2 regions of the Streptomyces sp. NBC_00631 genome follow, and region 2 is predicted to be linked to the other one. Evidence: riboswitches for the same ligand, from Rfam matches in the RefSeq annotation. Region 2 holds a riboswitch; the other holds the start of a gene.

Region 1 (15,507 bases), 5.8 Mb from region 2:
GACGGCCCGCTCGACCACACCGCCGAACGGCAGCTCAACCGGCTGCTGCACGACTCCCGCTCCGGCCGCCGGACCTGGTCCCGGCCGCGACTGCTGTGGGCAGTGACCGCGGCCGCCGTCGTCACGGCCACCGTGCTGACCGTGCTGCTCGGCGGCCCGTCGGGCACCCCGGCCGTCGCCGCGCCCCGGCCGCTGACGGTCCGCGCCCACTCCGTCGCCGTATCGCTCGACCAGGTCGCGCAACTCGCCGCGGTGGCGGCGACGGACGGCTCCCCGGTATTGCGCCAGGGCACCCATGTGCAGTCCTGGAGCCTCGCCATGAGCGACGACAAGCCGCCGGTCACCCTGCCCGAGGAGCGCGTGGTGCGCTGGCGGGCGGACGACACCCACACCGAGGTGGTCGTGGCGACCGACCCGGACCACACCGGCCGGCCCGTCCTGACCGACACGGGCCGGGTCGAGGACGGACATGTGCTCAGCCGGCAGACGTTCCCGCCGATGTGGGGCGACGCCCCGCCGCTTTCCACACCCCCGAACGACCCCGCACATCTGCGCGCCTACCTCACCGACCTGATCCACACCGGCACCGGCTCCCTCACCACGTCCCAACTCCTCGATGCCACCGAGGAGTTGCTGGACAACTGGACGCTCGGGGCACGTGAGTCGGCGGCCCTGGCCGAGCTGCTCGCCGACGCGAAGGGCCTGCGACCCGCCGGCCAGGTCACCGACCGGCTGGGCCGCACCGGGCAGGCGTACGTCCTCGACGAGGGCACCGGCGGACGGCGGATGCTGATCCTGGACCCGGCCACCGGCACCGTACTCGGCCTGGAGACCACGTTCACCCGGGACGATCCGGAGTACGGGGTGCGGGCCGGGGACGTCATGGAGTACCGCGCCTGGATGCGCTGACCCTCACGCCCCGAGCTGCCGGGCGGCCGCCGTCACCGTCTGCTCCAGCAGCACGGCGATGGTCATCGGGCCGACCCCGCCCGGCACCGGCGTGATCAGCGAGGCTCGCTCGACGGCGGTGTCGAAGTCGACGTCACCGACGTTGCCCTCGTTGTAGCCGGCGTCGAGGACCACCGCGCCCGGCTTGATGTCCTGGCCCCGGATCAGCCGGGGCCGGCCGACGGCGGCGACCACGATGTCCGCCTCGCGGACGGCCGCCGAGAGGTCGCTGGTGCGGGAGTGGCAGTAGGTGACGGTGGCGTCGCGGGCGAGCAGCAGCATGCCGGCCGGCTTGCCCAGGATCGCGCTGCGGCCCACGACCACCGCCCTCTTCCCCGCCGGGTCGACGTCATAGGCGTCGAGCAGGCGCAGGATGCCGCCGGGTGTGCAGGAGACGAAGCCCGGCAGGCCGAAGCTCATCGTCGCGAACGACGCGAAGGTCACGCCGTCCACGTCCTTCTCCGGCGCGATCGCCTCGAACGCGGCCCGCTCGTCGATGTGTTCGCCGACCGGGTGCTGGAGCAGAATGCCGTGCACCGTGGGGTCGGCGGACAACTCCCGCAGTGCGGCCACGAGTTCATCGGTGGTCGTGGTGGCGGGCAGGGCCACGTGCCGCGAGGCGATGCCCGCCCTGCGGCTGCGGTTCTGCTTCATCCGGACGTAGGTGACGGAGGCGGGGTCCTCGCCGACCAGCACGGTCGCCAGACACGGCGTGACACCGGTCCGTGCGGTGAGGTCGGCGGCCTGCTTCGCGGTCTCCTCGACGATCCGGCGGGCGACGGCGGTTCCGTCCATGAGGCGGGCCTGGGTCATGCGGCAACTCCTGAGCTGGTTCGACCTTGATCGCCCAGGCGCACGGCATCGACAGTGCGGACCGCTCCCCGGTGGTGCTCCACCTCAGCGCCAGTCACGGCCCGCCTTCAGCGTAACCGAGACGCTCGGCGCCTCCTGCGGCAGTGCGCGGTCCGCAGGAGGGTACGCAGCAGCGCGGTGCACGCCCGAGGCCGCGGGCGGCGGGTGTGCCCCAGCCCCGCCCGCGCCGAGAAGGTCCAGGTCAACCGGGAGCTGACCTGGACGCGTCCCATCCTCCCGACTACTCGTCCCATGCCTGGATCATGATCTGCTCGGCGATCTTGCCGTCGCGCAGCGTGATCATCGACTCGGCGAGCACCCGGACCCCGTCCCCGTACTCGCAGGACTCGCTGTAGGCGGCCTTGTCGCCCTGGACGATGCACTGGTCCAGTGTGTGCGTCATGTCGCGGCTGTAGACGTCGTCCAGCAGAGCGGCGATGTCCTTGCGGCCGTGCAGGACCTTCGGGTGGCTGGGCTGGGTGTTGCGGTCGATGATGCGGATCTCCGCGTCGTCCGCGTAGAGCGCCAGAAGGCTGTTCCCGGTGTTCCCCTCTATGGCCCGGCGCAGCGTGTCGGTGTCGAACGTGGAACCGGTCGCGGTGCCCATGGTGACCTCCTGCGGGAGCCCGCGACCCGATGCGGAGCGGGCCGCGTGAGCCCCTCACATCGAGCGTCCTCCGCCCCGCCGGGCTCGGCAAGCGCAGGCCGCGCACTCCGCCTGACGGGTGAGGGGGACCGGCTGCCCGTGTCCGGCCCGGCGCCGGGGCCGTTGCTGAAGACATGATCTCAACACGACGTATCGTCGCCGCCGTCGGTCTCGCCGTCGGGGTCACCGGCCTCGCCGCGCCGCTGGCGAACGCGGCCGACGCGAGCGCGCAGCACCCCGGGAAGCTCACCGCACTCGGCGTACTCGACTCGCTCGCCCGCAGTGACATCCCGGCGCCGTACCAGGACGAGATCCCGAAGGTCTCGGACCAGGTGCAGGGACTGAACGGAGTCCAGAAGCTGGGCGAACTGCACCAGATCACCGACCTGGCCGCGCCGGTCATGGGACTGGTGCCGGGCATCCAGTACTGACCCCCGACCGCAGCCCGAGGGCCGGCCCGGGACCGGGGCGGCCCTCCGCCGCACCCGGTGCCGGGCCGTGGTGCTCAGTGCTCGGAGGCCAGGAACTGCGTCGCCGCCAGCTCCGCGTACAGCGGATCCGCCGCCACCAGCTCCCGGTGCGTGCCCACGGCGCGGACCCGGCCCGCGTCCATGACGACGATCCGGTCCGCCATGGTCACCGTCGACAGCCGGTGCGCGACCACCAGCACCGTGGTCGACCGGGCCACGTCGGCGACCGTGTCCCGCAGCGCCGCCTCGTTCACCGCGTCCAGCTGCGAGGTGGCCTCGTCCAGGAGCAGCAGCCGGGGCCGGCGCAGCAACGCCCGCGCGATCGCCACCCGTTGCCGCTCTCCACCCGACAGCTTGGTCCCGCGATGGCCGACCAGCGTCTCAAGCCCCTGCGGCAGCCGGGCGACCAGACCGTCGAGGCGGGTCGTCTTCACCACCCGCGCGACCGCGTCCTCGTCCGCCTCCGGGTTGCCGAGCAGCAGATTGTCCTTGAGCGTGCCCGACAGCACCGGCGCGTCCTGTTCGACGTAGCCGATGGCCGAGCGCAGTAGCGGCAGTTCCCAGTCGGCGACCGGGCGGCCGTCCACGGCGATCGTGCCGGACTCGGGGTCGTAGAACCGCTCGATCAGCGAGAACACGGTGGTCTTGCCCGCGCCGGACGGCCCGACGAACGCCGTCATGCCCCCCGCGGGGATGTCGAAGCTGACGCCGTGGTGGACGTACGGCAGGTCGTCGGCGTAGCGGAAGCGCACGTCGGTGAAGGCGACGGCGGCCGGCCGGGCGCCCGCGGACGGCAACTCGGCCGGCGCGGACGGGGGTTCGGCGGGCAGCCGCAGCGCCTCCTGGATCCGGGCGAGCGCGCCGGCGCCGGTCTGGTACTGGGTGATCGCACCGACCACCTGCTGGATCGGCTGCATCAGATAGAAGACGTAGAGCAGGAACGCCACCAGCGTGCCCACGCCGATCGCGCCGGTCGCCACCCGGGCTCCGCCCGCCGCGAGCACCGTGATGAACGCCAGCTGCATCGCCAGTCCCGCCGTGTTCCCCGCGGCCGCCGACCACTTGGCGGCCCGCACGCTCTGCCGCCAGGACTCCTCGGCCGCCTGGTGCAGGGCCAGCTCCTCGCGGTGTTCGGCGCCCGACGCCTTCACCGTGCGCAGCGCGCCCAGCACCCGTTCCAGCGAGGCCCCCATCACCCCGACCGCGTCCTGCGCCCGGCGGCTCGCCCGGTTGATGCGCGGCACGATCATGCCCAGCACCGTGCCCGCCGCGGCGATCACGACGAGGGTGACGGCCAGCAGCACGGGATCGACCACCCCCATCATCACCACGGTGGCGACCAGGGTGAGTCCGCCGGTGCCGAGCGCGACCAGCGAGTCCGTGGTGACCTCGCGCAGCAGGGTGGTGTCCGAGGTGATCCGCGCCATCAGGTCACCGGGTTCGGTGCGGTCCACGGCGGTGATCCGCAGCCTGAGCAGATACGACGACAGGGTCCGCCGGGCCCCGAGCACCACCGACTCGGCGGTGCGCCTGAGGACGTACGAACCCAGCGCGCCCACCCCGGCGTTGCCGACCACCAGACCCGCCATCGCGAGCAACTTGCCGGTGATGGAACGGTCGTGGGACAGGTCGTCGATCAGCCCCCGGGCCACCAGCGGCAACAGCAGCCCGGTCGCGCCCGTCACCAGCGAGAGCACCGCGCCGGCCAGCAGGGCCCAGCGGTGCGGCCGTACATAGGAGAGCAGCAGCCGGAACACGGAGGGGCCGGTCCCGTCTCTCGTCGGAACTGTGTCTGCGGCGGTCACGGCGCTCCTCGTCCGGGCGGTGGGCGGCGCACCCAGGCTACGACGGCTGCTTTACGCCCCGGGGCCGGGTCATCCGCGGGCGGAGCCGATCTTCGCCAGGGTCGCGTCCAGATCGGCCGGGCGCGGCCGGTTGTGCGGGAGCCTGGCCAGCACCGCGGCCATTCCGCAGGTGTCGGTGAGCGCCGAGAACACCAGGCCGCCCGCGACGCCGGCGGACAGCAGCAGCCAGGCCGGATGGAGCTGCCCGAGGGCCAGTCCGGCGAGGACGGCGGTCCCGGCCGTGAAGCGGACCTGGCGCTCCATGGCCCAGGTCGCGCGGGACGCGCCCTGCGGGCGGCGCAGTTCGTGACCGCGCCCGGCCCAGCCGTTCGTGCCGCCGGTCAGGGTGACCGCCGCGATGCCGTGTTCGGCGAGGACCGCCCGTGCGTTCTCGGCGCGGGCGCCGGAGGCGCAGACCAGGAGGAGTTCGCCGTCCGCGGCGCGGAGCGCAGGCAGGGCCCGGCGCAGGGCGTCCAGGGGGATGTTGTGGGCGCCGGGAATGTGGCCGGAGGCGTACTCGCCCGGGGTGCGGACGTCGACGACGGTCAGCTCCGCGAGACGGGCGAGGGCGTGGTCGGGGGTGAGGCTCGGGGGAGTGCTGGTCATGGTGGTGCGATCCTTTCCGGAGGTGTTGAACGACGGGGTGCCCGGGGGCGGGGTAAAATACCCCTACGGGTATGTGAGGAGTGGGTCGTGGAGCTTCAGTTCGAGGGCGATGAACTCAAGTCGGTGCTGAACCGGCTGCGCCGGGCGCAGGGGCAGATCTCCGGAGTGATCAAGATGATCGAGGAGGGCCGGGACTGCGAGGACGTGGTCACGCAGCTCGCCGCCGCCTCGCGCGCCCTGGACCGGGCGGGCTTCGCGATCATCGCGACCGGGCTCCAGCAGTGCATCGCCGATCCCGGACGGGGTGGCGCGGACGGCGAGACCACCGAGCAGATGAAGGCCCGGCTGGAGAAGCTGTTCCTGTCGCTGGCCTGAGTGGGTCCGGCGAAGTCCGCTGCGGTTCGGCAGGGCCCCGAAGGGGCGCGGGGCTGTGTCCCTGTGCGGCTCCGCCGCGTGGGCGCGACCGGCCACAACGGCGCCGCGGTCGGCGGACGGAAGGTCGCGGCACTTCCAGCGGAGCGCTCGGCGCGTCAGCCGACCGCGTCGGCCAGCATGAACGCGGCCACCGCGAGCAGAGCGCAGGCGAAGAGCCGTTGGAGCGTGCCCGCGGACAGCCTGGCCGCGAGCCGTTTGCCGTCCCAGGCACCGAGGATCGCGGTCGCGGCGAACGGACCCACGGTGGACCACTCGACGTCCATCGCCGAGCCGGACCGTGCCGCGAGCGCGGTGAGCGAGTTGATCGTGATGACCAGCAGGCTCGTACCGATCGCCGCCCGCATCCGCAGCCCCACGACGTTCACCAGGGACGGCACGGCGAGAAACCCGCCGCCCACGCCGAGCACACCGGTCACCGCGCCGAGACCGGCCCCGGCCCCCGCGACCCGGGACGCCCGCACGGGGCCCGGCCCGCCGGCCGAGGTTGCCGCGGGCCGCAGCATGCGCACCGCCGCCACGGCGGCCAGCACCGCGAACGCCCCGGTCAGCAGCGCCGCCGGAAGATACCGGGACAGCAGCCCGCCGACCGCTGCGGGCCCGATGCCCGCCGCCGCGAACACCGCACCGGACCGCCACCGCACGGTGCCCTCGCGGGCGTGCGCGGCGAGCGCGGTGGCGGAGGTGACCGTGACGACGACCAGGCTCGCGGTGGTGGCCGCGGCCGGGGTGAAGCCGAGCAGATAGATCAACGCGGGCACGGCCAGCACACTGCCGCCCCCGCCCAGGGCGCCGAGCGCCAGACCGGTGACGGCCCCGGCGCCCAGGGCGAGCAGGAGGACGGTCATTCCGGGGTGCCCTCGGTGCTCACCGCGAGACCCGCCGCGCTCCAGGCCCCCATGCCTCCCACGACGTCCACCGCGTCCAGGCCACGGGCCGTGAGCAGTGCCGCCGCCTCCCGCGACCGCTTGCCCGAGCGGCAGATCACGACGATCGGACGGTCCTGTGCGGCGGACGGGAGCGGGGCCCCGGCCGCCAGCGCGGACAGCGGGGCGTGCAGGGCCCGCGGCGCGTGACCGGCCGACCATTCACCGGCCTCCCGGACGTCCAGGAGGACGGCGCCGGCGTCCGCGCGCTCCCGCGCCTCGGCGGGGGTGAGCCGGGCCATCGGCAGCCCCGCCTCGCGCGCCGCGGCGAACCCGTCGTCGACGGCGACCACGTCCCGCCCGGCCGCGTCCAGGAGCGAGGCGGCGACGGCCGCCCGCATCCCACCGGCGCAGTGCACCCACACCGTGCCCTCGGGTATCTCGCCGAGCCGCGCACGCACCTGGTGCAGGGGTATGTGGAGCGAACCCCGGATGTGGCCGCCGACCCGCTCCGTGTCCCGGCGCACGTCCAGGACGACGACGTCCGCCGTACCGCGGTCGGCCAGCTGCGCGAACGTGGCGCGCGGGAAGGAACGCGGCCGGTCGCCGGCGCGCAGCCAGGCCTCCGGTGTCCCGGTGGCGGCCGCGGCCGGGCGGTCGATGCCGACCCGGGTCAGTTCCCGCTGGGCCGCGGCGAGCTGGGCGGCCGACTCGGCGAGCAGCGTGACGGGCCTGCCCCAGGGCAGCAGCCAGGCCAGATAGGTGGCGAGCTGTCCGTCGGCCTCGAAGTTCAGCGTGCCCGGCACATGCCCCTCGGCGAACGCCACCCGGGTGCGCAGGTCCACCACCCACTCCCCGGCGGCCAGCCGCGCCGCGATCTGAGCCGCGTCCGCCGGGCGTGGCGGCGTGAGGTCGACGGGTGCCGGACCCCGGGAGTTCAGCGGGGCCATGTGCGCGTAGTACGCCGGCACGTCGTCGAGCCCGGCCAGCAGCTCGGCGACGAACGTGTCGACGTCCTTGACCAGCGCCTCGTTGACCGCACGCTCCCGGCCGACGGTGGTGGCCCGGCCGGTGGCGTCCCCGGCCGAGCAGAAGCTGCCGAAGCCGTGCGTCGGCAGCACCGCCGTCTCGTCCGGCAGCTCGGCGGCGAGCCGGTGCGCCGAGGCGTGCTGCGCCCGGGCCAGCTCACCCGTGAGCCGGGGCTCCACCAGGTCGGGCCGGCCGACCGTGCCGATCAGCAGCGAGCCGCCGGTGAAGACGGCCACCGGGCGGCCGGTCTCCTCCAGGACGTACGACGTGTGGTGCGGGGTGTGCCCAGGGGTGGCCAGCGCGCGCAGCGCGAGCCCGGCCTCGATCTCCAGCACGTCCCCGTCCGCCACCGGCACCCGCTCGTACGCCACCCGCGCCCCCGCCGGCACCGCGTATGCGGCCCCGGTCAGCCGGGCCAGCTCAAGGCCGCCGGAGACGTAGTCGTTGTGCACATGTGTCTCCACGACATGGGTGAGCCGCACCCCGCGCCGGGCGACGGCCGCCAGCACCCGGTCGACGTCCCGGGGCGGATCGACCGCGACGGCGCCGTGCGCCCCGCCCGCCAGATAGCCGCGGTTGCCCAGTCCGGGCACCTCGATGGTGTCGACGAAGGACATGGCAGCACACTCCTCTCCTCGATCCCCGGTCAATTACCCCCGGGGGTATGTGTGCCACCGTAGCAGAGGTACCCCCGGGGGTATCTGGCACGTATCTGGCACCGGTGGTGGGCAACGCGAACGGCGTAGGTACGGGAAGATCCGCATCGATCGATGCGTGCCCTTGCTGATCGTTCCCGCGTAGGGTCGGAAGACAGCACGTCAGCAGAGCGACGAGAGGGCAGGCCCATGGCGCAGGAAGTACGCGGCGTGATCGCACCGGGCAGGGACGAGCCCGTGCGGGTCGAGACGATCGTGGTGCCGGACCCGGGGCCGGGCGAAGCCGTCGTACAGGTGCAGGCCTGCGGGGTCTGTCACACCGACCTGCACTACAAACAGGGCGGTATCACCGACGACTTCCCCTTCCTGCTCGGCCACGAGGCCGCCGGTGTCGTGGAGTCGGTCGGCGAGGGCGTCACGGATGTCGCGCCCGGTGACTTCGTGATCCTCAACTGGCGGGCGGTGTGCGGGAGCTGCCGGGCCTGTCTGCGCGGCCGGCCCTGGTACTGCTTCAACACCCACAACGCCAAGCAGAGGATGACCCTCGCCTCGACCGGCCAGGAGCTCTCCCCGGCGCTCGGGATCGGCGCGTTCGCCGACAAGACGCTGGTCGCCGCCGGGCAGTGCACCAAGGTCGACCCGGCCGTCTCCCCGGCGGTCGCCGGGCTGCTCGGCTGCGGGGTGATGGCGGGCATCGGCGCCGCGATCAACACCGGCAACGTCGGCCGGGGCGACTCGGTCGCCGTGATCGGCTGCGGCGGGGTCGGCGACGCCGCGATCGCCGGGTCCCGGCTGGCGGGCGCCGCGAAGATCATCGCCGTCGACATCGACGACCGGAAGCTGGAGACGGCCCGCTCCCTGGGCGCCACCCACAGCGTCAACTCGCGCCAGAGCGACCCGGTCGCGGCCATCCGCGACCTGACCGGCGGCTTCGGCGCCGACGTCGTCATCGAGGCGGTCGGCCGTCCGGAGACCTACCGGCAGGCCTTCTACGCCCGCGACCTGGCCGGCACTGTCGTCCTGGTCGGCGTGCCCACCCCCGAGATGAAGCTCGAACTGCCGCTCCTCGACGTCTTCGGGCGCGGCGGCGCTCTCAAGTCGTCCTGGTACGGCGACTGCCTGCCCTCCCGGGACTTCCCCATGCTGATCGACCTGCACCTGCAGGGGCGGCTGCCCCTGGACGCCTTCGTCACCGAGACCATCCAGCTCGACGAGGTGGAGAAGGCGTTCGAGCGGATGCACCAGGGCGACGTGCTGCGTTCGGTGGTGGTGCTCTGATGACCACGCGCATCGAACGCCTCGTCACCTCCGGGCAGTTCACCCTCGACGGCGGCACCTGGGACGTCGAGAACAACGTGTGGATCGTCGGCGACGAACGCGAAGTGATCGTCATCGACGCCGCCCACGACGCCCAGGCCATCGCCGAGGCGGTCGACGACCGCGTCCTGAAGGCGATCGTCTGCACCCACGCCCACAACGACCACATCGACGCCGCGCCCGCCCTCGCGGACCTCACCGGCGCCAAGATCTGGCTGCACCCCGACGACCTTCCGCTGTGGAAGCTCACCCACCCCGACCGCGACCCCGACAACCACCTCTCGGACGGGCTGGTCATCGAGGCCGCCGGCGCCGATCTGACCGTCCTGCACACGCCCGGCCACGCGCCCGGCGCCGTCTGCCTCCACGACCCCGGCCTGGGCGCCGTCTTCACCGGCGACACCCTCTTCCAGGGCGGCCCCGGCGCGACCGGACGGTCGTACTCGCACTTCCCGACGATCATCGACTCCATCCGGGACAAGCTGCTCACCCTCCCGCCCGAGACGAAGGTCCTGACCGGGCACGGCGACCCCACCACCATCGGCGCCGAGGCGCCCCACCTGGCGGAGTGGATCGCCCGGGGGCACTGAGCCGACAGACGCCACGTGATGTCAGGTGTCCGCGGGAGGCCGGCCGTCGGCCACCGCGGAACCGGCAGCCCTCAGTCGTCGGACACCGGCCGGGTCGGCCACAGCGCCGGGTGCCCCGGAGGCAGCGCGAGATCCTCGCGTACGGCGGTGTAGTAGCGCTCCCGGCAGGCCCGCTGCCGTGCCAGCAGGTCCTGCCAGGCGCCCGGGTCGACCGTCCCGGAGCGCATGAACCGCTCCATGGCCATCACCGCGGTCACCCACTCCCGTGCCTGCTCCACCACCTCCCGGCTGCCCAGCATGATCAGCGCCTCCCCGGCCGGATCACGGCCGTCGGTGGCCGCCGCCAGCTGCGGCTCGGCCTCGGCCGGGGAGATCGGGTGCGGGTGCGGGTCGTTGCCGAGATGGGCCGCGACGCGGTAGGTGAGGTTCACCGTTTTCTTCAGCGCCCGCGCATAGTCGCTGTACACCGCCAGCCGCCGCTCCTCCCAGCGCGCCTCCTGCTCTCGCCGGAACCGCGCCCGGTCCCCCCGCACCACCGCGAGGTACGAACCGAGCGCCCCGATCACGACGCCTATCAGGGCCGGGAGTTGCTGCAGGAACGCGGTCATGTGCGCACGGTATCCGCCCTGTTGATCGTCCGGACCGTACGGTCGTCGTCATGACCGGACTCGACCGTTTCACGGGATACGGGGTTCTCGTCACGGGCGGGGCCCGCGGCATCGGCGCGGCCGTCGCCCGGCGGCTGGCCGAGGAGGGCGGCCGGGTGCTGGCGGCCGACCGGGACCTGGCCGAGGCGGAGCGGACGGCGGCCGCGCTGCGCGAACGGGGGCTGGCGGTCGAGGCGTTCGCCTGCGACGTGGCCGACCGGGGCTCCGTGGAGGCGGCCGTGGACCGTGCCGTCGTGGCCTTCGGCGGCCTGGACGTCCGGGGTGAACTGCGCCGCGCACTGCACCCCGGACGTCCCTCTCTTCGAGGACCAGCCGGACGACGCCTGGGACCTGGACCTCGACATCACGCTCACCGGCGTCCACCGCTGCTGCCGCGCCGCCCTTCCGCACCTCGCCGCCCGCGGCCGGGGTGCGATCGTCAGCATCGACCCTGCGTGTCGACGGCGGACTCACCGCCGTGCCCAGCGGATTCCACGCGGCGCTGCGGCCGCACCGGGAGGCCCGGCGCGGGTCAGAGAGCCGCTGAGGCGGTCGCGAGCACGGCCAGCACCCGCCGGGTGTCGGCCTCGGTGGTCCGCCAGTTGCTCAACGCCGCCCGCAGCGCCGGCACCCCGCCGTGGACCGTCGGCGTCACGAACGCCTCCCCGGACGCGGTGACCGCCCGGGCCAGGGCGTCCACCCGCGCCGGCGTGGGGTCGTCGGCCAGGGTGAAGCAGACGACGTTGAGCCGGACCGGGGCGAGCAGGCGCAGGGCGGGCAGTTGCTCGATGCCGGCGCCGAGCCGGCGGGCCTCGGCGACATTGCGCTCGACGATCTCGCGGTGCCCGTCCCGGCCGTACGCCGTCAGCGAGAACCACGCCGGCAGCGCCCGCATCCGCCGGGAGTTCTCCGGGGTGAGGTGCAGGAAGTCCGGGGTGCCGGTGGGCGGGCCCAGGTACGGGGACTCGTTGTGGAAGACGGCCACCTGGAGGTCGCGGCGGCGGGTGAACTGGACCGCCGCGTCGTAGGGGACGTTGAGCCACTTGTGCAGGTCCACACAGACCGAGTCGGCCGCGTCGAGACCGGCGACGAGCGGGGCGTGGGCGGGGGAGAGGGCGGCGAAGGCGCCGAACGCGGCGTCCACGTGCAGCCAGAAGTCGTACCGGTCCTTCAGGGCGGCGATCGCCCGCAGGTCGTCGAAGTCGACGGTGTTCACCGTGCCCGCGTTGGCGACGACGATCGCGGGCCGTCCGCCCAGTCCGGCCAGCGCCGCCTCCAGCGCAGTCACGTCCACCGCCTCCCGGTTGCCGGGCAGCAGCGGCACCGGGCGCAGCCGGTCCCGGCCGATGCCCAGCACCGACAGCGCCTTGCCGACGCTGGAGTGTGGGCTGCCGGACAGTACGTCGACGGGGCCGAGCGCGGCGGCGCCCGCCCTGGAGACGTCCACCCCGAGCCGCTCGCCGAGCCAGGCACGGGCGATCGCCAGACCGACCGTGTTCGACATCGTGGCCCCGGTCACAAACGCCCCCGAGTGCCGGTCGCCCAGCCCGAACAGCTCGGCCAGCCAGGCCACGGTCTCACGCTCCAGGGCGGCACCCCAGGAGCCGATGTCGCCGGACAGGTTCTGGTCATAGGCCGAGGTCAGCCAGTCGCCGGCCAGGGAGGCGGGCGTCACACCGCCGGTGACGAAACCGAGGTAGCGTGGCCCGGCCGAGGCGGACAGACCCGGCGCCCACCGCTCGGTGAACCGGGCCAGCGCGCCGTCACCGCCCTCCCCCCGCTCGGGCAGCGGCGCCCGCGCGGGTGCGGGCCCCGGCACGGCCACCGGCCGCTCGGCCGACCCGGCCGCCGCGCGGGCGGCCACGTCGCGGGCGGACTGGAGAAGTTCGGGAAGCCGGGCGAGATCGTCGGCGAGTGCGGGCTGCATGAACCGCACACTAGGTCGGCCACGACGCTGTGGCGCGGTCCACTTCCGGGTAAGTGGACCGATGCCGGCAGGGCGGTCGCGGCGGCGAAGTTAACCGTTTCGTCACGGCCTGCCCCGGGCTACAACCAAAGCCGCGCATCGGGCAGTCCAGTACGACGAGACCACAGGACAGAAAAAGGAGACGAACGTCATATGGGGGACATACGCCGACGAAGTGCCGTCGTGCTCGGTGTCACCGGGCTGGTGGCGCCGCTCACGCTCGCTCTCACCTCCGCTCCGGCGCAGGCCGCGAGCTGCACCACGCAAGCCGGTCCGTACCAGAAGCAGGTCGAGAAGTTCCTCGGGCGGCCGGTGGACGGCAAGCAGTCCGCCGCCGACTGCAAGGCGATCCAGAGCTTCCAGAACAAGCACGGCATCACGCCGGCCGTCGGGTACGCGGGTCCCGTCACCTGGGGCGTGATGGACCTGATGAACAAGCAGAAGGCCGTCGGGAACAACCCCAACAAGGACGGCAAGTGCCCGACCAACAAGGGGCGCATCGCCTGCGTCAACCTCACGCTCCAGCTGAGCTGGATCCAGGACGGCGGCAGGCTGGTCTACGGCCCGGTCCCGGTCCGTACCGGCCGTGACGGGTTCGAGACCCGGACCGGTCTGAAGAAGATCTACTGGCGTGACATCGATCACGTCTCGTCGGTCTACAACGTACCGATGCCCTACAGCCAGTTCTTCGACGGCGGCCAGGCCTTCCACTCGGTGAATCTCAGCATGTGGAACCCGCCGGGCTCGCACGGCTGCGTCAACATGACGCCTGCCACCGCCAAGAAGTACTGGTCGCTGCTGAAGACCGGCGACGACGTCTACGTGTACGGCCGCAAGCCGGGCACCTGACGGCACCCGGCCCGGCCCCGGCCGACGGCCGCGGGTCAGCTCTCCGGGGCGTCCCCGAAGTCCGGGATCTCCAGCCTGGCCCCACCCTGCCGCGCGGACTCGTGCGCGATGATGCCCGGCAGGGTGTAGCGGGCGGCCACCCAGGCGTTGACAGACGGCAGGGCGCGCGTGTTGACGGCGGTCACGAAGTCGTCCACCAGGAAGTGGTGGCTGCCCTCGTGCCCGTTGTGCAGCGCGTCGAACTCCCGCGGCAGCCGCGCCCGGTCGTGCACCGGCGCCGACCCGGAGGTGAAGGCCGCCCGCAGCTCGGGCGCGATGTGCTGGAGCGACGGGTCGTCAGGGGACATGGTGGGCTTGGGTTCGAGCAGCTCACTGATGTCCTTCACGCCCTTCTTGTCCTGCCACAGGGCCACCGTGGCCAGCTGCTCCATGCTCGCCTCGGTGCCGAAGAACCGGAAGCGGGACTCACGGATGTGGGACGGGTAGCCCACCCGCCGGAACTCGTTGGTGCGGAACGAGCCGCCGCCGGCCACCTCGAACAGCGCGGTCGCGTTGGAGATGTCGTTGCCGAACTGGCTGACCTCCTTGTCGAAGACGCCGTCGCCCCGGTCGTCCACGACCCCGATCGCCGACACGCTCACCGCGTGGGTCTGCCAGGCGCCGAGCACCCCGCCCACCGCGTGCGTCGGGTAGAGCAGCGGGGGATAGCTGGCGGTCGCCTTCCAGTTCTCGCCGCCGCTGTAGCGGTAGGCGTCGTAGAAGCCGAGGTCCATGTCGTGGACGTAGTCGCCCTCGGCGTAGAAGAGCCGCCCGAAGGCGCCCTCGGCGATCTGGTTGCGGGCGTGCACGGTCGCCGGGTTGTACTGGCTGGTCTCGCCCATCATGTACGTCAGCCCGGTCGCCTTGACCGTGTCGATGATCGCGGCGATCTCCTCGGTCGTGATCGCCATGGGGACCGCCGAGTACACGTGCTTGCCGGCGTTCAGGCCCTGCAGGACCAGGGGGCCGTGCGTCCAGCGCTGGGTGAATATCGCGACCGCGTCGACCTGGGACTCCAGCATGGCCTCGTACGACGGGAAGGTGCCCGCCAGTCCCTGGGCGGCGGCGAGCTTCTCCGCCCGCTCGGGCAGCAGGTCGGTGACGTACACGTCGCCGACGCCGGGATGGGCCTGGAACAGCGTGGCGAACTGGCCGGAGAACTGTCCGGCGCCGACGATGCCGAGTGAGAAAGTCATGAGGGTTACTTTTGCGGCGGAAGAATCATGCCGTCAAGGGGCGGATGGTAGTCGGAAAGATGCGGGGAGGGCGCTTATGCGGCGCATCCGGCGCACAGTAGGGTGGCTTGGTTGCTTCAGCTTCGGAAGAAAAGGGATGCCGTGACCGACTGGCTGCCGCTGAGCTCCGCGGAGCGCTCCGTGGCGATCGAGGTGCTCGTGCACGGCCCGCTGTCGCGTACCGAGCTGGCCCGCCGCCTGAACCTCTCCCAGGCCAGCCTCACCCGCCTCACCAAACCGCTCATCGAGTCCGGCCTGCTCGTCGAGGCCCCCTGGACCGGCGCTCCGGCGGAGGCGCGCCAGGGCCGTCCCTCGCAGCCGCTCGACGTGGTCGCCGAGTCCCGCTCCTTCCTCGGTTTCAAGATCACCGAAGAGATGGTCTACGGCGTCGTCACCAGCCTCAGGAGCGACATCGTGGCCCGGCTCGACCGGCCCCTCGCCGGTCACGACCCCGAATACGTGGCCGACCTGCTGGCCGAGATGACCGCCGAACTCGCCGGCCGGCACCCCTCGGT
Region 2 (15,507 bases):
CCGGTGGTCCATGTCGTCCATTGGACTCACTGTTCACCTTCACCCCGCCAAAGCTACGACCATATGGAGCGACATTCGGATAATCACCCGTTTCGAGGAGTCGGGTGATCTTCCGTAACCAATCCCCTATGGCTCACATAACACCCATACGGCAGCGATACGGTCGTCCTCATGCCTGGAAAGCCTGAAGGGCCCGCAGGTCCCGCCGCGCCCGAGACCACCGTCCCGGTCACCGGCTGGGGCCGCACCGCCCCCACCGCCGCCCGTCTGATCCGCCCCCGGACCTACCAGGAGGCGGCGGACGCGATCCGGAACTGCGGGGCGCGCGGCGGTATCGCACGGGGTCTCGGACGGGCCTACGGCGACGCGGCGCAGAACGCCGGCGGCGCCGTGCTCGACATGACGGGCCTCGACCGCATCCACGCCATCGACGCCGACGGCGGCACCGTGCTGTGCGACGCCGGGGTCTCGTTGCACCGCCTGATGGAGGTGCTGCTGCCGCTCGGCTGGTTCGTCCCGGTGACCCCGGGGACCCGCCAGGTGACGGTGGGAGGCGCGATCGGCGCCGACATCCACGGCAAGAACCACCATGTCTCGGGATCGTTCTCCCGTCACGTGCTGTCCTTCGAACTCCTCACCGCCGACGGCCAGGTCCGCACGGTGAGCCGCGGCACCCCGCTGTTCGACGCGACGGCCGGCGGCATGGGTCTGACCGGAGTGATCCTCACGGCGACCGTCCGCCTCCTCCCCGTCGAGACGTCGTACATGTGCGTCGACACCGAACGCGCCACCGACCTCGACGACCTGATGGCCCGCCTGACCGCGGCCGACCACCGCTACCGCTACTCGGTCGCCTGGATCGACCTGCTCGCACGCGGGGCGACGACCGGACGCGCGGTGCTCACCCGGGCCGACCACGCGCCCCGGGAGGCGCTCGGCGAGCACACCCGCGCCGCGCGCGCCCCGCTGGCCTTCCACCCCCGCCAGCTCCCGGCCGCCCCCGCCCATGTCCCCGACGGCCTCCTGGGCCGCACCACCGTCGGCCTCTTCAACGAGCTCTGGTACCGCAAGGCTCCCCGCGCGCGAGTCGGGCAACTCCAGCGCATCTCCGCCTTCTTCCACCCTCTGGACGGCGTCCCGCACTGGAACCGCGTCTACGGCCGGGCCGGCTTCGTCCAGTACCAGTTCGTCGTCGGCCACGGCCAGGAGGCCGCCCTGCGCCGGATCGTGGCCCGGATCTCCGAGCGCCGCTGCCCGTCCTTCCTGGCCGTCCTCAAACGCTTCGGCGACGCCGACCCCGGCTGGCTCTCCTTCCCCGTGCCCGGCTGGACCCTCGCCCTGGACATCCCGGCCGCCCTCCCCGGCCTCGGCGCCTTCCTCGACGAACTGGACGAGGAGGTCGCGGGCGCCGGCGGCCGCGTCTACCTCGCCAAGGACGCCCGGCTCCGCCCCGAACTGCTCACGGCGATGTACCCCCGCCTCGACGAGTTCCGCTCCCTGCGGGCCGAGTTGGACCCGCGCGGGGTGTTCGTCTCCGACCTGTCCCGCCGCCTCGGTCTCTAGTCCCCCAGCCCTCAGGAGTTGCAGTGAAGGACGCCTTCGGAATGCCCCAGTCCCTGCTCGTCCTCGGCGGTACGTCGGAGATCGCGCTGGCCACCGCGCGCCGGCTGGTCGCCCGCCGCACCCGCACGGTCTGGCTGGCCGGCCGCCCCTCCCCCGCGCTCGACCAGGCCGCCGAGCAACTGCGCGCCCTCGGTCCCGACGTCCACACCGTCCCCTTCGACGCGCTCGACCCCGAGTCCCACGAGACGGCCCTCGGCAAGGTCTTCGCCAACGGCGACGTCGACCTGGTCCTGCTCGCCTTCGGCATCCTCGGCGACCAGGCCACCGACGAGCGGGAGCCGGTGAACGCCGTGCGCGTCGCCCAGACCAACTACACGGGAGCCGTCTCGGCGGGCCTGGTCAGCGCCCGGGCCCTGCAGACGCAGGGCCACGGCTCCCTGGTGGTCCTCTCCTCGGTCGCCGGCGAACGCGCCCGCCGCTCCAACTTCATCTACGGCTCCAGCAAGGCGGGCCTGGACGCCTTCACGCAGGGACTGGGCGACGCGCTGCACGGCACGGGCGTGCACGTGATGGTCGTACGGCCGGGGTTCGTCCGGACGAAGATGACGCGGGGCCTGGAGGAAGCCCCGCTCGCCACGACTCCGGAGGCGGTGGCGACGGCCATCGAGGTGGGCCTGCGGCGACGGTCGGAGGTGGTGTGGGTGCCGGGGGCCCTGAGGGTGGTGATGTCGGCACTACGGCACGCACCGCGGGGCCTGTTCCGGAGACTACCGATCTGAAGCGCCCCTTCAGGGGCGCGGGGCTGTGTTCGACATGCGGCTGCCGCCGCGTGGGCGCGAGCCACCACACACGACCCGCGGCCTACCGACTGGCGATACTCCCCCGCTCCACATGCCCCACCTGAGGAGGAACGACAGAGCCCCCGAAAGCGTAGTCACGCAGTCTCCGCCACACCCCGTCCGCACCCTGCTCGTACAACGCGAACCCCATACAGGACCACTCGGCCTCGAAGTCCGCCAACTCGGCGAACGCCCGGTCCATGGCGGCCTCGTCGATCCCATGAGCGACGGTCACATGCGGGTGGTACGGGAACTGCAGCTCCCTGGCCAGCGGCCCCGACCCGTCCCGCACCCGTGCCTGAAGCCACGCGCAGTCGTCCGCGCCCTGGACGATCCTGACGTACACCACGGGCGACAACGGCCGGAACGTGCCGGTCCCGCACAGCCGCATCGGGAACGGCCGCCCCACCGCGGCGACCTCGCCGAGGTACGCCTCCACGGCCGCCAACTCCCCGTCGGCGATCTCCGTAGGAGGCAGCAGGGTCACGTGCGTGGGGATGCCGTGGGCCGCGGCGTCGCCGAAGCCCACGCGCCGCTCCTGGAGCAGGCTGCCATGAGGCTCCGGGACCGCGATCGACACGCCGATCGTTACGGTCCCCACGTCGTCTCCCGTCGGTCGTGATGGGCGGAGGCATGTCGGGTTCGTACCCGGCCGTCCGGCTATCGACTGTACGGCCACGGCCGCCACCCGGGCAGCCGTGGCCGAAGTGATGTGCAGCGCTTCGCCTCGCTCAGTGCTTGGCGGGCAGGAAACCGACCCTGTCGTAGGCCTGGGCCAGCGTCTCGGCGGCGACGGCACGCGCCTTCTCCGCGCCCTTGGCCAGGATCGAGTCGAGGGTCTCCGAGTCGTCCAGGTACTGCTGGGTGCGCTCCCGGAACGGGGTGACGAAGTCGACCATGATCTCGGCGAGGTCGGTCTTGAGCGCGCCGTACATCTTGCCCTCGTACTCCTGCTCCAGCTCGGCGATCGACTTGCCGGTGAGGGTGGAGTGGATGGTGAGCAGGTTGGAGACGCCCGGCTTGTTCTCGGTGTCGTAGCGGATCACGGTGTCCGTGTCGGTGACCGCGCTCTTGACCTTCTTCGCGGTCGCCTTCGGGTCGTCGAGGAGGTTGATGAGGCCCTTCGGCGTGGACGCCGACTTGCTCATCTTGATCGCCGGGTCCTGGAGGTCGTAGATCTTCGCCGTCTCCCTGAGGATGTACGGCTTCGGGATGGTGAAGGTCTCGCCGAACCGGCCGTTGAAGCGCTCGGCGAGGTCACGGGTGAGCTCGACGTGCTGGCGCTGGTCCTCGCCGACCGGCACCTCGTGGGCCTGGTAGAGCAGGATGTCGGCGACCTGGAGGATGGGGTACGTGAACAGGCCGACGCTCGCGCGGTCCGTGCCCTGCTTGGCCGCCTTGTCCTTGAACTGGGTCATGCGGCTGGCCTCGCCGAAGCCGGTGAGGCAGTTCATGACCCAGGCGAGCTGGGCGTGCTCGGGCACGTGGCTCTGCACGAAGAGGGTGCAGCGGTCCGGGTCCAGGCCGGCCGCGAGCAGCTGGGCGGTGGCGAGCCGGGTGTTGGCGCGCAGGTCGGCGGGGTCCTGCGGGACCGTGATCGCGTGCAGGTCGACGACCATGTAGAAGGCGTCGTGGGTCTCCTGGAGGGCTACCCACTGGCGGACGGCGCCGAGGTAGTTGCCGAGGTGGAACGAGCCGGCGGTGGGCTGGATGCCGGAGAGCACGCGGGGTCGATCAGAGGCCATGTTCACCATTCTCTCAGAGGGTGAGGGTGGGAATGGCCCGTCGGGTGGGGGTGGTTTCGGGGCGCGGGGGACCGCGGGCCCGGTGGGGGCTTGTCGCGCCCCGCGGCGGAGCCGCACATGAACGCGGCCCCGCCCCCGAAGGGGCGCGCTGCCCCTTACCGGGATCGATCAGCCGAGGTCGATCTCCGGGTAGAGCGGGAAGCCGGCGACCAGGTCGGTCGCGCGCTGGGCGATCTCCGTCGAGACCTTCTCGTCCAGGACGTGGGAGGCCTTGCTCGGCGCGCCGGACTTCGTGGTGCCCGGCTCGGTCGCGGTGAGGACGCGGTCGATCAGGCCGGCGACCTCGTCCATCTCGGCCGTGCCGAGGCCACGGGTGGTGAGCGCCGGGGTGCCGATACGGATGCCGGAGGTGTACCAGGCGCCGTTCGGGTCGGCGGGGATCGCGTTGCGGTTCGTGACGATGCCCGAGTCGAGGAGGGCGGACTCGGCCTGGCGGCCGGTGAGGCCGTAGGACGTCTCGACGTCGATCAGGTTGAGGTGGTTGTCGGTGCCGCCGGTGACCAGGGTGGCGCCCCGGCGCGTCAGGCCCTCGGCCAGCGCGCGGGAGTTGTCGACGATGCGTTGCGCGTAGTCCTGGAACGCGGGCCGGCGGGCCTCGGCGAGGGCGACGGCCTTGGCGGCCATGACGTGCGGGAGCGGACCGCCGAGGACCATCGGGCAGCCGCGGTCGACCTGGTCCTTGAGGGAGTCGTCGCACAGGACCATGCCGCCGCGCGGGCCGCGCAGCGACTTGTGCGTGGTCGTGGTCACGATCTGGGCGTGCGGGACCGGGTCGAAGTCGCCGGTCAGGACCTTGCCGGCGACCAGGCCCGCGAAGTGCGCCATGTCGACCATGAGGGTCGCGCCGACCTCGTCGGCGATCTCGCGCATGATCCGGAAGTTCACCAGCCGGGGGTACGCCGAGTAGCCGGCGACGATGATCAGCGGCTTGAAGTCACGGGCCTGGGCGCGCAGCGCGTCGTAGTCGATCAGGCCGGTGGCGGGGTCGGTGCCGTAGGAGCGCTGGTCGAACATCTTGCCGGAGATGTTGGGCCGGAAGCCGTGGGTGAGGTGGCCGCCCGCGTCCAGGGACATGCCGAGCATCCGCTGGTTGCCGAAGGCCTGGCGCAGCTCGGCCCAGTCGGCCTCGGAGAGGTCGTTGATCTGGCGGGCGCCGGTCTTCTGCAGGAAGGGGACCTCGACGCGGTCGGCGAGGACGGCCCAGAAGGCGACCAGGTTGGCGTCGATGCCGGAGTGCGGCTGGACGTAGGCGTGCCGGGCGCCGAACAGCTCACGGGCGTGCTCGGCGGCGAGCGCCTCGACGGTGTCGACGTTGCGGCAGCCGGCGTAGAAGCGGCGGCCGACGGTGCCCTCGGCGTACTTGTCGCTGAACCAGTTGCCCATCGCGAGCAGGGTCGCCGGGGAGGCGTAGTTCTCGGAGGCGATCAGCTTGAGCATCTCGCGCTGGTCGGCGACCTCCTGGCCGATGGCGTCGGCGACCCGCGGCTCGACGGCACGGATCACGTCGAGGGCGGCACGGTAGGCCTTGGACTCGGTGGACAGGGGCGCGGACGTGTCAGACATTCGGGACCTCCGGACATGGCGTTCGGCATTCACGGTTCGGCCCAGGCGCACGGCACTCGGTCACAACGCGGGCCGCTCCCCGATGGTCGGTCCCATCCCAGCGCGCCAGTCACGGCCCGCAGGTCACATTACCGGCCACGCCGGGCCCGAGGGCCGTGGCGTCCACCAGTCGGGCAGGGTCAGAGGGTAGGAAAGGGGGCAATCCCGCCGCGTTCCCTGGAGCCGCAGTGACCAGTACGGAAGCCCTCATCGCCGCCGCCGACGCGCACAGCGCGCACAACTACCACCCGCTGCCGGTGGTGATCGCGACGGCCGAGGGCGCCTGGATGACGGATGTCGAGGGGCGCCGGTACCTGGACTTCCTGGCCGGCTACTCGGCGCTGAACTTCGGGCACGGCCACCCGCGGCTGGTCGCGGCGGCGAAGGCGCAGCTGGAGCGGGTGACGCTGACGTCCCGGGCGTTCCACCACGACCGGTTCGCCGCGTTTTGCACCCGGCTGGCCGAGCTGTGCGGGATGGAGATGGTGCTGCCGATGAACACGGGGGTGGAGGCCGTGGAGACGGCGGTGAAGACCGCCCGGAAGTGGGGGTACCGGGTCAAGGGCGTCCCGGCGGAGATGGCGAAGGTGGTCGTCGCCGGCGGGAACTTCCACGGGCGTACCACGACCGTGATCAGCTTCTCGACCGATCCGGAGGCCCGCGCGGACTTCGGGCCGTACACGCCCGGCTTCGAGATCGTGCCGTACGGGGACCTGACGGCGATGCGGGCGGCGGTGACCGAGAACACGGTCGCGGTGCTGCTGGAGCCGATCCAGGGCGAGTCGGGGGTCGTGGTGCCGCCGGCGGGCTATCTGGCGGGGGTGCGGGAGCTGACCCGGGAGCGCGGGGTGCTGTTCGTCGCGGACGAGATCCAGTCGGGGCTGGGACGGACCGGGCGGACCTTCGCGTGCGAGCACGAGGGGGTCGTACCGGATATGTACGTCCTCGGGAAGGCACTGGGGGGCGGGGTGCTGCCGGTGTCGGCGGTGGTGGCGAACGCGGAGGTGCTCGGGGTGTTCCGGCCCGGGGAGCACGGGTCCACCTTCGGGGGGAATCCGCTGGCCTGTGCGGTGGCTCTTGAGGTGATCGCCATGCTGCGGACCGGGGAGTTCCAGGAGCGGGCGGCCGAGTTGGGGGAACTGCTGCACCGGCGGCTGGCGGAGATGAAGGGGAGCGGACGGGTGACGGCGGTACGGGGGCGCGGGCTGTGGGCGGGGGTGGACGTGCATCCGCGGGTGGGGTCGGGGCGGGCGGTGGCGGAACGGCTGATGGAGCGGGGGGTGCTGGTGAAGGACGCGCACGGGGTGACGGTGCGGGTGGCCCCGCCGCTGGTGGTGGAGGAGGAGGACCTGGAGTGGGGGGTCGAGCAGTTGTGGGGGGTTTTGAGTGCGTAGAGGGGTGCCGCCTGAGGCCGTCCGCGACTGCGGGTGGTGGGGGGGGTCGCGCCCACGCGGCGGTAGCCGCACATTCATTACAGCCCCACGCCCCTAGGCCGGCAGGATCACGTGCGGCAGGAAGCGGGCGTAGTCGTCCGTCACCAGGCCCTGGGACTCGCGGATGCCCAGGCCCGCCGCCTCCTCGCCCACCACCCATGCGCCCAGCACCACGTGGTTGCCGTCGAAGTCGGGCAGCGGGGCCAACTCCTGGTAGCAACAGGGCTCTTCCCGTACGACGGGCTCGGCGCCCGGTGCGTGCCACCGCACGCCCGCCCCCTCCCTGCCCAGCAGCGGCTTGCTCACGTACCCGTGCGTGGTCGCGAGCTCTCTCGGTCCGTCGAGGTATGCCGGAAGCAGGTTCGGGTGGCCCGGATACAGCTCCCAGAGGACCGCCAGCAGGGCCTTGTTGCTCAGGAGCATCTTCCAGGCGGGCTCGATCCACATGGTTGTGCCGGTGCCGCCGCCGTGGTCCACGGTGTCGAGGACGTGGCCGGCGAAGGGGTCGGTCGTGAGCCACTCCCACGGGTAGAGCTTGAAGCAGGCCCGGATGAAGCGGAGCCGGTTGTCGACGAAGCGGCCGGTGAGGGTGTCCCAGCCGATCTCCTCCATGGAGATCCAGTCGGTGGCGAGACCCGCCTGTTCCGCCGTTTCCTTGAGGTACGCGACCGTCATCAGGTCCTCGCCGAGTTCGTCGGCGCAGGAGTGGGCGAAGTGCAGCGGGGCGCCGGGCGGGAGGAGCCGGCCCTGCTTCCGCCAGGCGGCGACCAGGCGTTCGTGAAGGCTGTTCCACTGGTCGGCGCCCGGGAAGCGGTCCGCCATCCAGAACCACTGCGCCGACGCGGCCTCCACGAGGGAGGTGGGGGTGTCGGCGTTGTACTCCAGGAGCTTCGCCGGGCCCGCGCCGTCGTAGCGGAGGTCGAAGCGGCCGTAGAGGGAGGGGAGTTCGGCTCGGCGGTGCCAGGACTCGGTCACGGCCGCCGCCACCCGCGGGTCGGTGATGCCCAGGTCGGCGAAGCGGTTGTGCGTGACCATGTGGTCCGCCGCCGTCAGGCACATCGCGTGCAGTTCCTCGACGGTCTCCTCCAGCGTCTCCACCTCGTCGAGGGTGAAGGCGTAGTAGGCGCTCTCGTCCCAGTACGGGCGCAGTTCGCCGTCGGGGTGGCGGGTGAGGGGGTAGATCAGCCCCTGGTGTTCGACGGTCCGCTGCCAGTCGGGGCGGGGTTCGGCCGTGCGGCGTTCCACGGCGCGGTCAGCCGCCGGAGCTGCCGTGGCCGCTGCCGAAGCCGCCCCGCTTGACGCTGTGGCCGCCGCCGGACGAGCCGCCCGAACCGCTGCGCGGCTTGGTGAAGGAGCCGTCGCTGACCCAGCCGCTCTTCTTCTTGCCGCCGTAGTAGTAGCCGGCGTCGACGGCGGACTTGGCGGAGGTGCAGTTCTTGTCGGCGACGACCCGGTAGCCCTTGGCGGCGGTGTAGCTGTCGCGGTCGACGCAGCGCTTGTCCGGATCGGCGGAGCAGGCGGTCAGGGCGGCGGCCAGCAGGCCCATGCCGCCGAGGACGACCGTGCCCGAGCGCAGTTGCCGGCGTGCGTCCGCCATGTTGGTGCTCCCCCGTGCGATGCGATGTTCGGCGACAGCTTAGACGAGCGGTTTCGAGCCACCGCAGCAGCCAGACTTGTCATGTCCAGGTAAGAAAACAATGTGAAGCCGCCGGGGATCCTGTCCGCGCCCCGCGCCCCCGGGTACCGTCCAGCCTGCCCACAGGTGAACGATCAACCTCGGATTCTACGCGCGCAGAACCCTCCATGACCAGCGCATCCGGTCATGGACGACCGACGCACCACCCGCACCGCCATCCCTCTCGCACCCCCCACCGATGGAGGAATGACAGATGCCCGGCTTCGCCGCCTCGCGCCGCAAACTCACCACGGCCCTGACCGTCCTCGGCCTGCTCACGGCCGGTGCCGCCGTCCAGGCCACCCACGCCGCCACCCCCGCCCACGCGGCCACCACCTACAACGTCCTCTTCGACGACGGCCACGCCGAGGAGGCCGGCAACGCGGACTGGATCATCTCCACCAGCAAGCCCGACCCGCTCACCCAGGACTCCTCCCCGTCCTCGGACAAGGACTGGACCGGCGCGCTGTCGTCGTGGGGCATCGCCCTGCAGAAGACGGGCGACTACAGCCTGAAGACCGCCACCAGCGCGCTGGCGTACGGCGGCTCGTCCTCGACCGACCTGTCCAAGTTCGACGCCCTCGTCCTGCCCGAGCCCAACACCAGGTTCACCACCGCCGAGAAGACGGCGATCATGAACTTCGTGAAGGCCGGCGGCGGGCTGTTCATGATCTCCGACCACACCGGCGCCGACCGCAACAACGACGGTTACGACGCGGTCGAGATCCTCAACGACCTGATGACGAACAACAGCGTGGACTCGACCGACCCGTTCGGCTTCTCCATCGACTCGCTCGACATCAGCTCCGGCTACCCGAAGGCCATCAGCGACAGCGGCAACGCGGTGCTGCACGGCGGCTTCGGCACGGTCACCAAGAGCCTGATCGCCGACGGGACGACGGCGACCCTCAAGCCCGCCGACAACGCGAACGTCAAGGGCCTGGTGTACCGCAGCGGTTACTCCGGCAACACCGGCGCCTTCTTCGCCACCAGCACCTTCGGCAGCGGCCGGGTCGCCTTCTGGGGCGACAGCTCCCCGATCGACGACGGCACCGGCCAGTCCGGCAACACGCTGTACGACGGCTGGAACGACAGCGGCGCCACCAACGCCGCCCTCGCCCTCAACGCCACCGCCTGGCTGGCCGGCGCCAGCTGACGTCAAGGGAGTCCAAGGCTCCAGGCGCACGGGGGGCGCATGGGGAGGGAGCGGGTCCGGGTCGTGCCGGGCCCGCTTCTTACTTTCCCGCCGATCACCGCACGCTCCCCTCCCCTACAGTCCCTTTGTGCTCTTCGGAATGGTGTGCGCCCTCGCGGCGGCGATCTGCTTCGGTACGGCGACGGTCCTGCAGGCGATGGCCGCGCGGGCGGCCGGTGACGGTGCCGGCGGGGAGGCCGCGCTGCTGCTGCGGGCCGTGCGGCAGTGGCGGTATGTCGTCGGGCTCGGGCTGGACGGACTGGGGTTCGTGTTCCAGATCCTGGCGCTGCGGTCGCTGCCCATCTACGCGGTGAGCGCGGCCCTGGCGTCCTCGCTCGCGGTGACCGCGGTGGTCGCGGCACGGCTGCTGCGGGTGCGGCTGAGCGGGATGGAGTGGGCCGCGGTGGGGGTGGTGTGCGCGGGGCTCGCGATGCTGGGGCTGGCGTCGGGTCCCGAGGGGGACCGGGCCGGGTCGACGACGTTGAAGTGGGTGATGCTGGGGACGGCCGTGGGGGTGCTGCTGCTCGGCCTGGCCGGCGGGCGGCTGACCGGGCGGGGACGGGCCCTGGTGCTCGGTCTGGGGGCGGGATTCGGGTTCGGGGTGGTGGAGGTGTCGGTGCGGCTGATCGACACCCTGCGCCCTGCCGAGCTGCTCACCAACCCCGCGACCTATGCGCTGCTGACCGGTGGCGGCGGCGCCTTCATGCTGCTGACCTCGGCCCTGCAGCGCGGCTCGGTGACCACGGCGACGGCCGGCATGGTCATCGGGGAGACGATCGGCCCGGCCGCGGTGGGGGTGGTGTGGCTCGGGGACCGCACCCGGGAGGGGCTGGCCTGGCTCGCGGTGCTCGGGTTCGCGGTGGCCGTGGCGGGGGCGCTGGCGCTGGGACGGTTCGGGGAGGCGCCGGTCACCGCCGAGGAGGAGTGAGCGGCCGACGCGGTTGTCGAGGCGGGCGTCTCCGCCGCGTCCCCCATGGAGACGAAGTCCCGTCCCTGCCCGCGCAGACCGCCCGGGCGGGCGACCCGGGCGACCTGGCGGCACGACGGCGACGTGAGGCAGGGCCGGCCGTGCCACCGGGAGGGGCTGCTCCGTCGCCCTGTCCGGTGCCCGGCGTCTACCGGTGCGTGCGGAGTCCGTCGAGGACGAGCGCGAGCATGCGGGGAGCCCGGTCTTCAGGGGTGGACGCAGCGCGCCAGAGGGCGCCGGTCAGTTGGAGAAAGTCGCCGGGATCGGCGTCCTCGCGGATGGTGCCGTCTTCTTTGCCGGCGTCGAGGAGTTGTGTGAGGGCGGCGATGACGGGGCCGTAGCTCTGCTCGGTGATCGCCTGGTGCGCGCCGGCGCTGAGGGCGTCACCGAGGCCGTGCTTTCTGCGCATGGCCTCGACGAGGTCGGTCGTCCAGCGGCGGAGCGCCTCAAGTGGCGGCATCCGGGCCAACAGGTCGGGCACGGTGCCGGTGATGCGCGTCATCTCTTCCTGGTAGACGGCCAGGACCAGCGCCTCGCGGGTGGGGAAGTTGCGGTACAGGGTGCCCGCGCCGACGCCTGCGCGCTGGGCGACCCGGTTCATCGAGACACCGCCGTCCTCGGCGAACGCCTCGCGGGCGGCCGCGACGATGCGTGCCCGGTTCTCGCGGGCATCTGAACGGACCACAGGACCTCACTTGCTAAGTGGAGAGTTCTCCACTACGTTATCCGGAGAGTTCTCCACTTATTTTAGAGGGGCATCATGCAGTACATCAAGCTCGGCACGACAGGGATGGACGTGTCACCGATCGCGATCGGCGCGATGACCTACGGCGAGCCCGGCCGCGGACACCCCGTCTGGTCGAAGGGCGAACAGGACGCGCGACCGCTCATCCGGCACGCGGTGGAGGCGGGGATCAACTTCTTCGACACCGCGAACATGTACTCGAACGGTTCCAGCGAGGAGATCCTCGGCCGGGCGCTCAGGGACTTCGCCGACCGTGACGCCGTGGTGATCGCGACGAAGCTGCGCCACCCCATGCGGCTGGGACCGAACGGACGGGGGCTGTCGCGCAAGGCGATCATGACGGAGGTCGACCATTCGCTGCGCCGTCTCGGTACCGACTACATCGACCTCTACCAGATCCACCGCAACGACAACTCCACCCCGTGGGAGGAGACGCTTGAGGCGCTCAGCGACCTCGTGAAGGCCGGCAAGGTGCGCTACCTCGGTGCCTCGTCCATGCACGCGTGGGAGTTCGCGAAGGCCCTGCACCTGCAGAGGCACAACGGCTGGGCGCGGTTCGTGTCCATGCAGGACCACTACAACCTCCTCGCCCGCGAGGAGGAGCGCGAGATGATCCCGCTGTGCCTGGACGAGGGCATCGGCACGGTCGTCTGGTCGCCGTTGGCCCGCGGCCGCCTCACCCGCGCGTGGAACGACGCCCGTTCGACGGCGCGCTCCGAGACGGACGGCGCGTATGCGGACCTGCTCTACGCCCCCGAGCAGGAGGCGTCCAACCGCGCGATCATCGACGCGGTCGGGCGGGTGGCGGACGCTCACGGCGTCAGCCGTGCGCAGGTCGCACTCGCCTGGCTGCGACGCCGGCCGGTCGTCACCGCGCCGCTGGTCGGCGCCGGCTCGATCCGGCAGATCGACGAGGCCGTGGCCTCCCTCGATGTCGAACTCACCGACGACGAGATGCGCGCCCTTGAGGCCCCCTACACCCCGCGGCACGACTGGCAGGGCGTCTCGGACGAAGCCGAGATGGAAGCCATCCGCGAGCGCGTTCCCGGAATGGCTCTGGCATGAACCCGGTACTGGTCACCGGAGGGACGGGATTCATCGGGAGCTGGTGCGTCCTCGCCCTGCTCGACGCCGGGCACCCCGTGCGCACCACAGTCCGCGACCTGCGGCGCGAACCGGCACTGCGCTCCTGGCTGCAGGCGGCCGCGCCGTTCGACGACGACCGGCTCACGGTCGTACGCGCCGACCTCGAACGCCCCGACGGCTGGGACGATGCCGTCGCCGGCTGCGACTTCGTCCTTCACGTCGCCTCGCCGACCCTGCGTCACATGCCGGCCGGCGACGAGCTGGTGGTCCCGGCCCGGGAAGGCGTCCTGCGGGTGCTGCGCGCCGCCCACCGCGCCGGCGTGCGGCGGGCCGTCCTGACCAGCGCCTTCGGCGCCATCGGGATCGGGCACCCCCGGCGCACGACCCCTTTCACCGAGGAGGACTGGACCGACCTCGACAGCGACATCCCGCCCTACCAGCGGTCCAAGACGCTCGCCGAGCGCGCCGCCTGGCAGTTCGTCGAAGGCGAAGGCGCTGGTCTGGAACTGGCCGCGGTTCATCCCGTGGGGGTCCTTGGACCACTGCTCGGCCCGGACGACCCCCCATCCCTGCGTCTCGTGCGCAGAATGCTCGAAGGACGGGTTCCCGCGTGCCCTCCCTTCGGGATGGGCTTCGTCGACGTGCGCGACGTCGCGGATCTGCACCTGCGCGCGATGACCGATCCGGCGGCCGCCGGCGAGCGCTTCCTCGCCATCGCCGGGCACAGCCTGCGCGTCGTCGAGATCGCGCGCATTCTGCGGGACCGCCTGGGTGAGCGCGCCGCGAACGCCCCGACCCGTGAACTGCCCGTATGGCTCGCGCGCACGCTGGGCGTCGTCAACCCGGAACTGCGGCTGCTGCGGCACCAGCTCGGCCGGGATCTCGACGCCACCAGCGCCAAGGCGGAACGGCTTCTCGGGTGGCGGGCGCGTCCCGTCGAGGACACCATCGCGGAGACCGCCGAGAGCCTCCTCGCCCACGGCATCGGGACCTGACCGGCTCGTGCCGTCGGTCCCGCGACCACGCCGGCGTCCGGTCCGGGGGCGCCCGCCTGCCCGGCGGGTGAGCGGGACGGGAGGCTCCGGTCCGGCACGGCAACCCGCTCCGCCCTGCGCCGTCGGGCTACCCGGCGCGAGGCGTGGGGGCAGGCCCCCCAGGAGGTGAGGGCGCGCCCCGGCCGCAGCGCTCACCCCATCGCGGTCGTGATCCCGTCCCACAGGCGGGACCTCGCCTCCAGGGCGACCAGGACGGTCTCGGTGGCCTCGTGCCAGCGCCGGTCGTCCGTGCCGCACAGGTCGGCCACCATCTGGAGGGCCATGGGGGTGTGTTCCTCGCCGTCGACCTCGATGTGGCGGGCGAGGTAGTCCCGGAAGAGCGGGAAGCGGTCGGTGCCCTCCTCCCTGATGACCTGGTCGAACATGTCCGGGATCAGGTCCTCGCGGGAGAAGGCGAAGGCGGCGGCCCGGCAGTGCAGCGGGCGGTCGGCGATGATGCCGAAGGTCGTGCGCACGAACGCGGCCGCCGGCACCGGGACCTGGGCCACGCGCAGGGCCGCCGGCACGTCGTGGCCCTCGGCGAGGAGCGCGACGAAGGTGTCGACGGGGGCGGTGTCGGCGGCCGCCTCGGTCATGGCCGCGCGGTACAGCTCGAAGTGGCTGGTGAAGCCGCCGTTCAGCTCGTCGCTCTCCTCGACCAGCGTGATGTCGTTGATGAGTCGGCGGGCGACGGCGGAGCCGCGCGGGACCCAGGGGACGTCCACACAGGTCAGCTCCCGCTGGAGCGACTTCAGCAGGGACATGAAGTCCCAGACGGCGAACACGTGGTGGGCCATGAAAATGGCCAGGTGCTCCCGGTCGGATATCCGCTGGTAAAGCGGGTGTGCAGTCACTTCTTTTCGCGCCGGTTCGATCACGGAACGCGCCTGATCGATTGCCTGTCGACCCTCTTCGGTCAAATTCCAGACGTACCTCGACATGGCGGCCTCCTTCGTTCTTGGACGGCGATCGTGCGCCCTTCGCGACCGACCCGGCAACCACTTTCCGGAATTACGCGCCGGTTACCGGAAGTAGTGGGCGGCAGACCACAGCAAGCGCACAGAAAGCGCTATAAAGAGCCACGATACGGACAACAAAAAAGGTCGTTGAATCTTTGAACGCGAGTTGTGTCCATTCCGTAAAGCACACCGTGACCAGTAATCCCGTCACCGTCACCGTGGCCTATCACGTGATGCCGGGTCGCGAGGCCGACTTCCACTCCTGGGGGTGGGCCATGCTGGGCGCGAGCGCCCGCCGGCCGGGGTTCCTCGGCGGCGGCGTCCTAGTCGACCAGGAGGCGGAATGGCATGTCGTGTATCGGTTCGCCACCGAGAACTCTGCGCTGGACTGGGAGAACTCCCCAGATCGCGGCCAGTGGGAGAGCCGCGCCGACGGCATCGCCCGGCCCACCGGGCGCCGTAGCGTACGGGGGTCGAAGGAGTGGTTCGACTCGCTGGCCGGGCCGCCGCCCGCACCGCCGCCACCCACCCCGCCGGCGAAATGGAAACTGTGGTTCATCAACATGAGCGCGGTGTTTCCGCCGGTCCTGCTCTTCAATATCAT

The links. A riboswitch is a leader RNA that binds a small molecule or an ion and turns the genes downstream of it on or off. The one in region 2 is predicted to bind ZMP and ZTP.
Region 1: another riboswitch for ZMP and ZTP. It lies ahead of OHB00_RS04930 (bifunctional 5,10-methylenetetrahydrofolate dehydrogenase/5,10-methenyltetrahydrofolate cyclohydrolase); the one in region 2 lies ahead of OHB00_RS31560 (glycine hydroxymethyltransferase).

The regions. Positions count from the first base shown of each region.
Region 1 covers NZ_CP107734.1:1,034,372-1,049,878, reverse strand. Annotated here, with positions in the region: gene OHB00_RS04935 (CU044_5270 family protein) at 1-909, shown strand, start outside; gene OHB00_RS04930 (bifunctional 5,10-methylenetetrahydrofolate dehydrogenase/5,10-methenyltetrahydrofolate cyclohydrolase) at 913-1,761, opposite strand; ZMP/ZTP riboswitch at 1,787-1,869, opposite strand; gene OHB00_RS04925 (nuclear transport factor 2 family protein) at 2,042-2,407, opposite strand; gene OHB00_RS04920 (hypothetical protein) at 2,581-2,877, shown strand; gene OHB00_RS04915 (ABC transporter ATP-binding protein) at 2,952-4,721, opposite strand; gene OHB00_RS04910 (rhodanese-like domain-containing protein) at 4,791-5,366, opposite strand; gene OHB00_RS04905 (metal-sensitive transcriptional regulator) at 5,454-5,741, shown strand; gene OHB00_RS04900 (sulfite exporter TauE/SafE family protein) at 5,897-6,646, opposite strand; gene OHB00_RS04895 (rhodanese-like domain-containing protein) at 6,643-8,310, opposite strand; gene OHB00_RS04890 (S-(hydroxymethyl)mycothiol dehydrogenase) at 8,539-9,627, shown strand; gene OHB00_RS04885 (MBL fold metallo-hydrolase) at 9,627-10,256, shown strand; gene OHB00_RS04880 (hypothetical protein) at 10,328-10,864, opposite strand; partial or broken gene OHB00_RS04875 (SDR family NAD(P)-dependent oxidoreductase) at 10,915-11,350, shown strand; gene OHB00_RS04870 (pyridoxal phosphate-dependent decarboxylase family protein) at 11,436-12,830, opposite strand; gene OHB00_RS04865 (L,D-transpeptidase family protein) at 13,023-13,718, shown strand; gene OHB00_RS04860 (Gfo/Idh/MocA family protein) at 13,754-14,953, opposite strand; gene OHB00_RS04855 (ROK family protein) at 15,095-15,507, shown strand, end outside.
Region 2 covers NZ_CP107734.1:6,835,572-6,851,078, reverse strand. Annotated here, with positions in the region: gene OHB00_RS31585 (phosphatase PAP2 family protein) at 1-21, opposite strand, end outside; gene OHB00_RS31580 (FAD-binding protein) at 172-1,563, shown strand; gene OHB00_RS31575 (decaprenylphospho-beta-D-erythro-pentofuranosid-2-ulose 2-reductase) at 1,587-2,342, shown strand; gene OHB00_RS31570 (2'-5' RNA ligase family protein) at 2,425-3,003, opposite strand; gene trpS (tryptophan--tRNA ligase) at 3,134-4,147, opposite strand; gene OHB00_RS31560 (glycine hydroxymethyltransferase) at 4,316-5,770, opposite strand; ZMP/ZTP riboswitch at 5,803-5,893, opposite strand; gene rocD (ornithine--oxo-acid transaminase) at 5,998-7,203, shown strand; gene OHB00_RS31550 (glutathionylspermidine synthase family protein) at 7,297-8,487, opposite strand; gene OHB00_RS31545 (hypothetical protein) at 8,495-8,839, opposite strand; partial or broken gene OHB00_RS31540 (hydrolase) at 9,132-10,070, shown strand; gene OHB00_RS31535 (DMT family transporter) at 10,213-11,040, shown strand; gene OHB00_RS31530 (TetR/AcrR family transcriptional regulator) at 11,228-11,764, opposite strand; gene OHB00_RS31525 (aldo/keto reductase) at 11,840-12,889, shown strand; gene OHB00_RS31520 (SDR family oxidoreductase) at 12,886-13,905, shown strand; gene OHB00_RS31515 (DUF3050 domain-containing protein) at 14,097-14,798, opposite strand; gene OHB00_RS31510 (hypothetical protein) at 15,095-15,507, shown strand, end outside.